One region of the Streptomyces sp. NBC_01224 genome, then DNA from elsewhere that is predicted to be linked to it. Evidence: riboswitches for the same ligand, from Rfam matches in the RefSeq annotation. Region 1 holds a riboswitch; each other region holds the start of a gene.

Region 1 (2,195 bases):
GCGTAGGGCCCGGCCCGCCCGTCTCCAGCAGCTCCCCCGGGCGGGGCGGCATCCGTACCGATCGTGACGACGGCCGCGAGCAGCGCCTTCGTGTGCGGATGCCGCGGCGCGTCGAACACCTCCTCGGCCGCCCCCTCCTGCACCACCTGAGCGTCCTTCATCACCGGTATCCGGTCACTGATCCGCCAGACCCCCGGTAGATCGCGTGAAACGGACCACAGGCGGCACGTCAGTTGTTCATACCGTGGGCCACGGGAGGGCGTCAGTCCCCCGGAGCGGGGGACAGCGGCTGCCCACAGTGCAGGTTCCACCGTCCGGAGCGGCCGCTGAGCCCGGTCAGCGTCAGCGGGGCGACGTCCAGCCGCCAGAACGCCTCCGTCGGGAGAGCGAGCGCCCCTACGATCACCGCCCGCACCACCGCAGGCTCGACGACCCCCAGCACACGGCCGCCCTCGTCGCCGTACAGGGGCTGGAGGGCATCCAGCCAGCGGCCGACCCTGGCGCAGAACTCCAGCAACGGTTCGCCGCCGTGCGGAGCCGCCGAAGGATCGGTCATCCAGGCCGACACCGCCTCCGGCTCGCTCCCGCTCACCTCCTCCAGCCGCTGTCCGTTCCACCGGCCCATGTCCCAGCCGCCGAGCGCGAGTTCGTGCTCGGCGTGCAACCCCAGTGCGTCGGCGGTCCGGGTGCACCGTTCGGACGGCCCGCAGACATACCGGTCGGCCGCAGGCACCGCTGCCGCAGCGGTCCTGGCCCGCCGGACCCCGACCGCGTCGAGCGGCGCATCGCCGTCGAAGCGGGCCTCGCGCAGCGCGGCGTTGAGCGCCGGTGAGATCAACATCACCTTTATCGTCATGACCGGGTCAACTCCCTGAAGTCTGGCCCCTCAAGTGCACCCACCATGGCATCCGGCCGTTCCGGCCCCGCCGACGGCACCATGGCCGTGCCTGCTCCCAGGCGGTATCGTCCGATGAGCATGACGAAGTGTGACGGAAGTCCGGTGAGAATCCGGCACGGTCGCGCCACTGTGAACCCGTACCCGTACGGGAAGTCAGACCCAGCACCTTCGTCTCAGGCACCACGAACGGGACGCGTGTTCCCTCAGGAGGTTCTGCCATGGCACAGACTGCTGCCCCCGCCACCGCCGTACCGGCAATCACCCCCATCTCCCTGAAGGCCATTGCCCCTTGGGCGGTCTTCTTCGGCATCCTCATGCTCGTACTGCTGTACTTCGTCGGCGCCGAGCAGGGCGCCACCGCGGTCATCTCCGGCGAAGGTGTCCACGAGTGGGTCCACGACGGCCGCCACCTCCTCGGTTTCCCCTGTCACTGACGTACCGTCCGATCCAGGGGAAATCCTCATGAACTCCATATCTGTCAGAGCCCTGCTCGTCCGCGGCATGCTGGCCGGCCTCGCCGCGGGCGCGCTCGCTCTGGTCGTCGCCTACTTCCTCGGCGAGTCCCGGGTGGACGCGGCCATCGCCCTCGAAGAGGCGCACAGCCATGACCACGGCGGCGGCGGGGAACTCGTCAGCCGCACCATGCAGTCCACCGCCGGCCTTGCCACCGGTGTGCTCGTCTTCGGTGTGGCGATCGGCGGCATCGCCGCCCTCGTCTTCTGTTACGCACTCGGCCGGATCGGCAGATTCGGCCCGCGGGCCACGGCCGCCCTGATCGCGGGTACGGCACTGCTGACGGTGTACATCGTGCCGTTCCTGAAGTACCCGGCCAACCCGCCGGCCGTCGGCAACCCCGACACGATCGGCCGACGCACCGCCCTGTTCTTCCTGATGGTCGCCCTCAGTGTGCTGCTGGCCGTCGCTGCCGTCATCTGCGGCAAGCGGCTGGCTCCACGCCTGGGCAACTGGAACGCGACGATCACCGCATCCGCCGCCTACGTCGTCGTGATCGGGGTCGCCTACGCGTTCCTGCCCTCGTTCAACGAGGTCGGAAAGGACTTCCCGGCCGGCCTGCTGTGGGAGTTCCGCCTGGCCACGCTCGCCGTGCAGGCCACTCTCTGGATCACCTTCGGCCTCGTCTTCGGCTGGCTGACGGAACGGCTTCTCGTGCCGAGTACCGACTCCGTCAGGACCGGGAACGGTGCGGCGAACCGGGCTGCCACCGCGGCCGGCTGACCGACGCACCACTGACAACCGGAAGACATCGGAACCCGCCGGGAGTTTCCCGGCGGGTTCC
Region 2 (2,195 bases), 7.8 Mb from region 1:
TCGCGATCGCCGGAGCCACCGAGTCGATCGTCTACCCGGTCGCCATGACCGGATTCGCCCGGTCCGGAGCCGCGGCCCGGGCAGAGGGCGACCCGGCCAGGCGGTGCCGGCCCTTCGCGGCCGACCGTGCCGGGCTGGTCATGGGTGAGGGCGCCGCCGTCATGGTGCTGGAACGGGCGGACGACGCCGTCGCCCGGGGCGCCGCGCCGCGGGCACTGCTCGCGGGCACCGGCGCCACCACCGACGCCCACCACCCCACAAGCCCGCACCCGTCCGGCGCGGTCGCCCAGGCCGCGGTCGAGGCCGCGCTGCGCGACGCGGGCTGGGCGGCCGAGGACGTCGAGCACGTCAACGCACACGGCACGGCGACACCGATCAACGACGCCACCGAGGCAGCCCTCATCGGCCGGGTCTACCCGCACCGGCCGCCCGTCACCGCCCCGAAGGGCGTACTCGGGCACTGCATGGGGGCGGCCGGAGCGATCGAGGCCGGACTGACCGTCCTGACGCTCCAGCGCGGAGTCGTACCGCCGATCGCCAATCTGGACGCCCCTGCGCCCGAGTTCGACATCAACTGCGTCACCGGGCAACCCCTGCGGCAGCCCATCCGGCGCGCCGTCAGCCACTCCTTCGGCTTCGGCGGGCACAACGCCGTGATCGCTCTTCAGCGTCCATAGGCATCGGGCGGGTGGTGCGACGGGAGCACAGCCCGGCGTACCACCGGCCACACCGCCCATGAGCTGCGCGGAGGCTCGTGATAGCTTGCCGAAGCCAGTCAAACTCCACGTAGGGGTCAGGGAATCCGGTGAGAATCCGGAACTGACGCGCAGCGGTGAGGGGGACGGGCGGGGCCACGGCCACTGGGACACCCGCGAGTGTCCTGGGAAGGCGCCCCGTCCGTAGGAGCCCGAGTCCGAAGACCTGCTGGCACCTGCGACCCGGTACCGGGGCGCAGGACTCCGTACACCGGGCTCCGCGCATGAGCCCCGAGACGCAGAGGGACTCCGTGCCGTCCATAGCCAGCCCTGTCCGTGCCATTGCCCTGCTCTCGGCGGGACTTGTCCTGCTGACCGCCTGCGGGGGCGGAACGAGCAGCTCTGCCGCGAAGTCCGGCTCCGCCGACGGATACCCCGTGACGCTGAAGAACTGTGGACGCACCGTCACCGTCGAAGCCGCACCGCACCGGGCCGTTTCGGTCGACCAGGGATCGACGGAGATCCTGCTCTCCCTCGGCCTCGCCGACCGGCTGGCCGCCACCTCGACCTGGACCGACCCGGTGATGAAGAGCCTGGAGAAGGCCAACGCCGAGGTTCCCAGGATCGCGGACAACCGGCCGTCGTCGGAGAAGGTCCTCGACCAGGAACCCGACTTCATCAGCGCGTCATTCGAGTCGACGCTGGCCAAGGGCGGCGTTGCACCCCGCGAACAGTTCGAGGATCTCGGCGTCCCCACCTATGTCTCGCCCGCCGACTGCACCGGCAAGGACAACAGCGGCGGCGGCGACGGAGCCCGTACTGCGCCACTGACCATGGACAGCGTCTACGACGAAGTGCGCGACCTGGCCGAGGTGTTCGGCGTGCGGAAACGCGGCGACACACTCGTGGCGCAGCTGCGGGCCCGGGTGAAGAAGGCGACCGAGGGCATCGACGCCTCCGACGCCACCCTCCTCTACTGGTTCTCCGACTCCAAGGCCCCGTACCTGGCCGGCTGCTGTGGAGCGCCCGGCATCATCACCAGGGAACTCGGCGCGAAGAACGTCTTCGACGACACCCATGAGGAATGGCCCCAGATCAGCTGGGAGACCGTCGCCGACCGCAACCCCGACGTCCTGGTCATCGGAGACCTGACCCGCAAGGCACAGACCGCCGAGAGCGCCGCGAAGAAGATCGAATTCCTGGAGTCCAACCCCGTCACGAAGAACATGGACGCCGTCAGGCACAAGCGGTACGTCCTGTTGAGCGGCCAGGCCATGAACCCGTCCATCCGGACGGTCGAGGGTGTGGAACGCGTCGCCGCCGCGCTGCGCACATTCGGATTCGCGGGGTGACGGACACCGAACGGGCCACGGCGGTGGACGCGTCACGGGCCTTTGAAGCAGCCGTGCGCAGTGGCACGGGGCTACGGAAGCTGCGCGGGGGAGCCCTATGGGCCTGTGGCATCGCACTGCTCGTGCTGTCCGTCGCGGTCGCCGTCAC
Region 3 (2,195 bases), 8.9 Mb from region 1:
TGCACGGCGTCGGCGACCCGGACACCGAGCACGGCCGAGGACAGCGGGAGTACCGCGAACTTCTTGTTCTTGACCGCCGGCACGTCCGCGAGCGCCGGATCGTTCAGCAGCCGCTTTTTCTTGGCCGCCACCGTGGTGCCTCCGTAGTCGTAGATCACGACCACCTCGGGCTTGCGCTTGATGACCTGCTCCCAGGAGACGTCGCCGAAGGTGGCGTCGAGATCCGCGAAGACGTTCCTGCCCCCGGCGAGCCGGACGATCTCGTTGCCGATGCCCTTACCGCCAGCGGTGAACGCAGAGCTGTCGCCGGAGTCGTACACGAACACCGAGGGACGCGAGGAGCCCTTGAGATCTGCCTCGACCGCCGCGATCTTCTGTCGCTCCTCGGCAAGCAGCTTCTTGCCGCGCTCCGGTACGCCGAAGATCCTGGCGACTTGGGTGATCTCGGTGGCGAGCTGATCGATACCGACCTTGCCCTTGGTGCAGTTCTCGATGTTCAGCCGGGTGTTGATGCCGTCCTTCTGGAGCCCCGCCCGGTCCTGGCCCTTGGTCATGTCGAAAGCGCTGTTGTACCCGCCGTAGACGAAGTCGGGGTTGGCGCCGAGCAGCACTTCCTTGGAGGGGTACTCCTTCGCGAGCACCTTGGTCCTGGCATATGCGGACCGGTACTTCGGCAGGATTCTGTCGTCCAGGTAGGCCGTCCCGGCCAGCCGGTCCTGAAGCCCGAGGGCCAGCATGATCTCGGTGACGTGCTGGTTCATGGTGACGACCCGCTTCGGCGGGGCGTCGAAGGTCGCCTTCGTACCGCAGTTGGTGACCGTGTAGGGAAAACCGTCGACGGCCGGTGCGGCCTCTGCCTTGCCCACACCGCCCGTTCCGGAGCCGCAGCCGGTGAGCGGCAGCAGAAGCAGGGGTATGAGCGCGAGTGGTACACGGCGTATCGGGGGCATGGCCGAGCCTTTCCGGGGGATGTCCTCGTCCCCTGGGTCGTACGAGAAGGCGGCGCGGCCAGTATCTGGCTTCCGGGCTGCTGCAGCCCGGTCACAGTGGCGGGACCGTACCGGATTCACACCGGTTTCCTGACGCGCGTCGCCTGAGTTTTCGGAGGCCATTCTGTCAGACCGCGTATTCCGGCAGGGTGGCTTTGCACACGACGCGCGCAGCAGTTGTTCACAGCTACGGGAGACACTCGCAGAGCGGCGAGGTCGATGTGAGCTGCCCTGAGGGCCCGGCTTCGTGTCCGGTCAGTCGGTCGGGGGCGGGCCGTGTGCAAGGACCAGTCGCCGGTGTATTCGTCCAAGTTGATCCGCAGGGGCTCCAAGGTGTCGGTGTCGTGGACATCGGCCCGGATGATGCGGCCGGTGAAGTTCCCCCCTGGTCTTGGACAGCGGTTGCTTACGCTGCGGGGGTGAAGTCGTGCTGCAGCCTGGCTCGGGTTTCGAGTGGGGTGAGGTACCCGAACTCGGGGTGCTTGCGGAGCCTGGTGCGGTTGTACTCGACCTCGATGAAGCGGAAGATGTCAGCGCGGGCCGCCTCGCGGCTCTCCCAGACGGCGGTGCCGATCTCCGCTTTCAGCAGTCCGAAGAAGCTCTCGGCTGCGGCGTTATCGTAGCATATGCCGGTTCTTCCCATGCTCTGCCTCAGGTTCAACTCCTGTAGTTCGCGGCGGAATTCGCCACTCGTGTACTCGCTTCCGCGATCGGTGTGCATGATGCAGCCACCCTGAAGGTCACCGCGGCCGGCGGCCATCCGCAGCGCGTCGGTGACCAGCTCGGCACGATGGTGTTCGGCCATCGCGTAACCGATCACCTCGCGCGTCGCCAGGTCGATGACGGTCGCGAGATACCACCAGCCGTCGATCGTCGGCAGATAGGTGATGTCACCGACGAGCTTCATGCCGGGCCGGTTAGCGGTGAAGTCGCGGCCGACCAGGTCCGGAGCCGGTGCGGCCTTGGTGTCCTGTTGCGTCAGGTGGCGGCGTCTGCGGCGGGTGATGCCGCGGATGTCGCGCTCGCGCATGATCCGCTCGACCTTCTTCCGGTTGATCGCATGTCCCTTGCGCCGCAGCGCGGCGTGCACGCGCGGGGCGCCGTAGGCACCCCGCGAGGAGGCGTGGATCTCACGGATCTCCTCGCTCAACTCGTCCTCGGCGCACTGTCGTTCGGCCGCTGTCGGCCGGGCCGCCAGCCAGGAGT
Region 4 (2,195 bases), 5.6 Mb from region 1:
CGATCACGTCGTCCCCGCTGTGGACCTGGTCCTTCTCCGTGGCCACGTACCCGGTGTCGGCGGACGGGTCGGGCGTCGTGATGGCCGCGGGGGCGGGACCGGTCGCGTTCAGCTTGTCGACCAGGTCGACGCCGCCGAAGTCGCGGGCGTCGGCGCCGGTCGCGTGCGCGGCGAGGGCGAGCTGCGCGTAGGCGGCGGGACCGTTCTGCTCGGCCCAGGCCCCGGAGTTCTTCTTCAGCCAGGCCACGGCCTTGGCCGCCTTGTCCTGGTGGCCCGCGGCCGACAGTGCGACGACCGCGTCCGCGGTATTGCCGAAGTCGGGCTGCGGGGTGGAGTCGGTGGCGCCGGGCATCGGCGCCAGGTTGAGATGACCGCTGGTCGCGAGGGCGTCTGCGAGGAAGTGGGCGCCGTTCTGCGCGGCCTGCTCGGGCGTGAGACCGGACCCCGGGTGGCAGCTGGGCGCCTTGACCGCGGCGTTGTTCCCGACGGCCAGGGCCTTGCCCATCGTGCCGAGCACGGCGGCCGCGGTGGCGTCAGCGTTGGCGGCGAGCTTCCCGGCCTTGTCGGGCTGGTAGGCGAAGGCGCCGCCGTCCTTGCTGTCGCACGGGATCGCGAGCCCCAGCAGTGCGTCGTAGGGGGTCTTGCCGCCCGGGGTCGTGATGTCCGCGATCCGCTGGCCCTGCCGGGCAAGGGCGCCGATCACCAGCGAGGTGGAGTTGGCGTCACTGGCCCCGCCCGCGGTGTAGCCCCAGCCGCCGTCCTCGTTCTGTACGGACTTCAGCCAGCGCACCGAGTTGTTCACGGTGTCCCGGTGCCCGCCCACCTCGACGAGCGCCTGGACGGCGGCCGCGGTGGCATTGGTGTCCAGCATGGTCTTCTCGGTGCACGGCTGGGAGACGTCGGGCCGGTACGCGGCGTAGGCGCCGTTGCCGCACTGCTGGGCGATCAGCCAGTCCACCGACTTCGTGGCGGGCGTGACGCCCTCGACCCGCTGAGCGAGGAAGGCCAGCGACTGCCGCCAGACACCGTCGTACGTGGGGTCCTTCGTCCCGTACAGCCCGGCAGGCAGTGCGGCGGACGGCGAGGGCGACGGGGACGGCGCTGCGACCGCGACCGGGGCAGCGGCCGCACAGAGCACGGTGGCGGTGGCGGCGAGCGTTGCTGCGCTGCGGCGTACGGTCATGGCGGGCGGGGCCTCTCCTGCGGGGGAACCGGGCACAGGCACGCTCACGCACCAGGCTCCGGCTCCGTATACCTCGACGGTGCCGACCACCGGGGTTCCGGTGGTGCGAGCCGGTCACGACCGCGGACAGGGCATTCCGACTCACCGTCTCCTACGACGGTTCACGGCTGCGTGGTCAGTGCCGGATTTGCACCGGCTTCCCCCTGAACGGGCATGATGACGACTCGCCCACTGTACCGGGCGCGGTCGGAGCGGTTCCGGGCCGGGAGGAGCGCCACCGCCCGCCCTCCGGCCCGCTGGAGCGTGGGCCGCCTTCACACTGCGACGTACGTCACGGGCTCGCTCCCCGCCACCGCCTCCGCGCGACCCAGCTTCACCAGCCGACGCAGATGCGCCTCGGCCTCCGAGACGGCGATGTTCCGTGATCCAGGCGGAATCTGCTCCCAGGGCCGGTTCCACTCCATCCGCTCGGCCAGCTGCCACGGTGTCAGCGGGGTGGCCAGCAGTCCGAGCAGCCCGGTCAGCCGCTCCTCGTGATGGTCCAGGAGTTCCCGCACACGCCCCGCGGCATCCGCGAACGCGTACTGATGGGCGGGCAGCACTTCGGCGACCCCGAGCCTGCCGATGCGCTCCAGGGAGTCGAGGTAGTCCCCGAGAGGGTCGGTCACCGTCGCGTCGTCCGGGTCCTCGTACAGCCCGATGTGCGGGCTGATGCCCGGCAGCAGATGATCTCCGGAGAAGAGGCGCCCCCGGCCGGGCAGGTCGGCGGGGTGGTGCTCCTCCAGGTGGAGGCAGACGTGACCGGGGGTGTGACCGGGGGTCCAGATCGCCCGCACCTTGCGCCCTGCCAGGTCCAGGAGTTCACCGGGCACGATCTCCCGGTCCGGCATCGCGGCCCGCAACCCGGGCAGGGTACGCATCCGGCCCCCGTCGGCCGCGGCGGCCCGCAACGGCGCGAGATGCTCCTCGGGCGCACCGACCGCGGTGAGCTTCGCCACGAGGTACTTCAGCC

What was found. A riboswitch is a leader RNA that binds a small molecule or an ion and turns the genes downstream of it on or off. The one in region 1 is predicted to bind cobalamin.
Region 2: linked by a shared signal. The riboswitch ahead of OG609_RS38515 (ABC transporter substrate-binding protein) and the one ahead of OG609_RS03245 (CbtB domain-containing protein) in region 1 are both predicted to bind cobalamin.
Region 3: linked by a shared signal. The riboswitch ahead of OG609_RS44170 (ABC transporter substrate-binding protein) and the one ahead of OG609_RS03245 (CbtB domain-containing protein) in region 1 are both predicted to bind cobalamin.
Region 4: linked by a shared signal. The riboswitch ahead of OG609_RS28690 (prenyltransferase/squalene oxidase repeat-containing protein) and the one ahead of OG609_RS03245 (CbtB domain-containing protein) in region 1 are both predicted to bind cobalamin.

Annotation. Positions count from the first base shown of each region.
Region 1 is NZ_CP108529.1:739,195-741,389, reverse strand. Features, by position in the region: gene OG609_RS03255 (hypothetical protein) at 1-161, opposite strand, end outside; gene OG609_RS03260 (dihydrolipoyl dehydrogenase family protein) at 1-6, shown strand, start outside; gene OG609_RS03250 (histidine phosphatase family protein) at 263-856, opposite strand; adenosylcobalamin (AdoCbl) riboswitch at 979-1,071, shown strand; gene OG609_RS03245 (CbtB domain-containing protein) at 1,117-1,332, shown strand; gene OG609_RS03240 (CbtA family protein) at 1,361-2,134, shown strand.
Region 2 is NZ_CP108529.1:8,497,895-8,500,089, forward strand. Features, by position in the region: gene OG609_RS38510 (beta-ketoacyl-[acyl-carrier-protein] synthase family protein) at 1-677, shown strand, start outside; cobalamin riboswitch at 756-943, shown strand; gene OG609_RS38515 (ABC transporter substrate-binding protein) at 980-2,047, shown strand; gene OG609_RS38520 (FecCD family ABC transporter permease) at 2,101-2,195, shown strand, end outside.
Region 3 is NZ_CP108529.1:9,622,083-9,624,277, forward strand. Features, by position in the region: gene OG609_RS44170 (ABC transporter substrate-binding protein) at 1-950, opposite strand, end outside; cobalamin riboswitch at 990-1,141, opposite strand; gene OG609_RS44175 (IS3 family transposase) at 1,396-2,195, opposite strand, start outside.
Region 4 is NZ_CP108529.1:6,373,154-6,375,348, forward strand. Features, by position in the region: gene OG609_RS28690 (prenyltransferase/squalene oxidase repeat-containing protein) at 1-1,183, opposite strand, end outside; cobalamin riboswitch at 1,296-1,433, opposite strand; gene OG609_RS28695 (MBL fold metallo-hydrolase) at 1,498-2,195, opposite strand, start outside.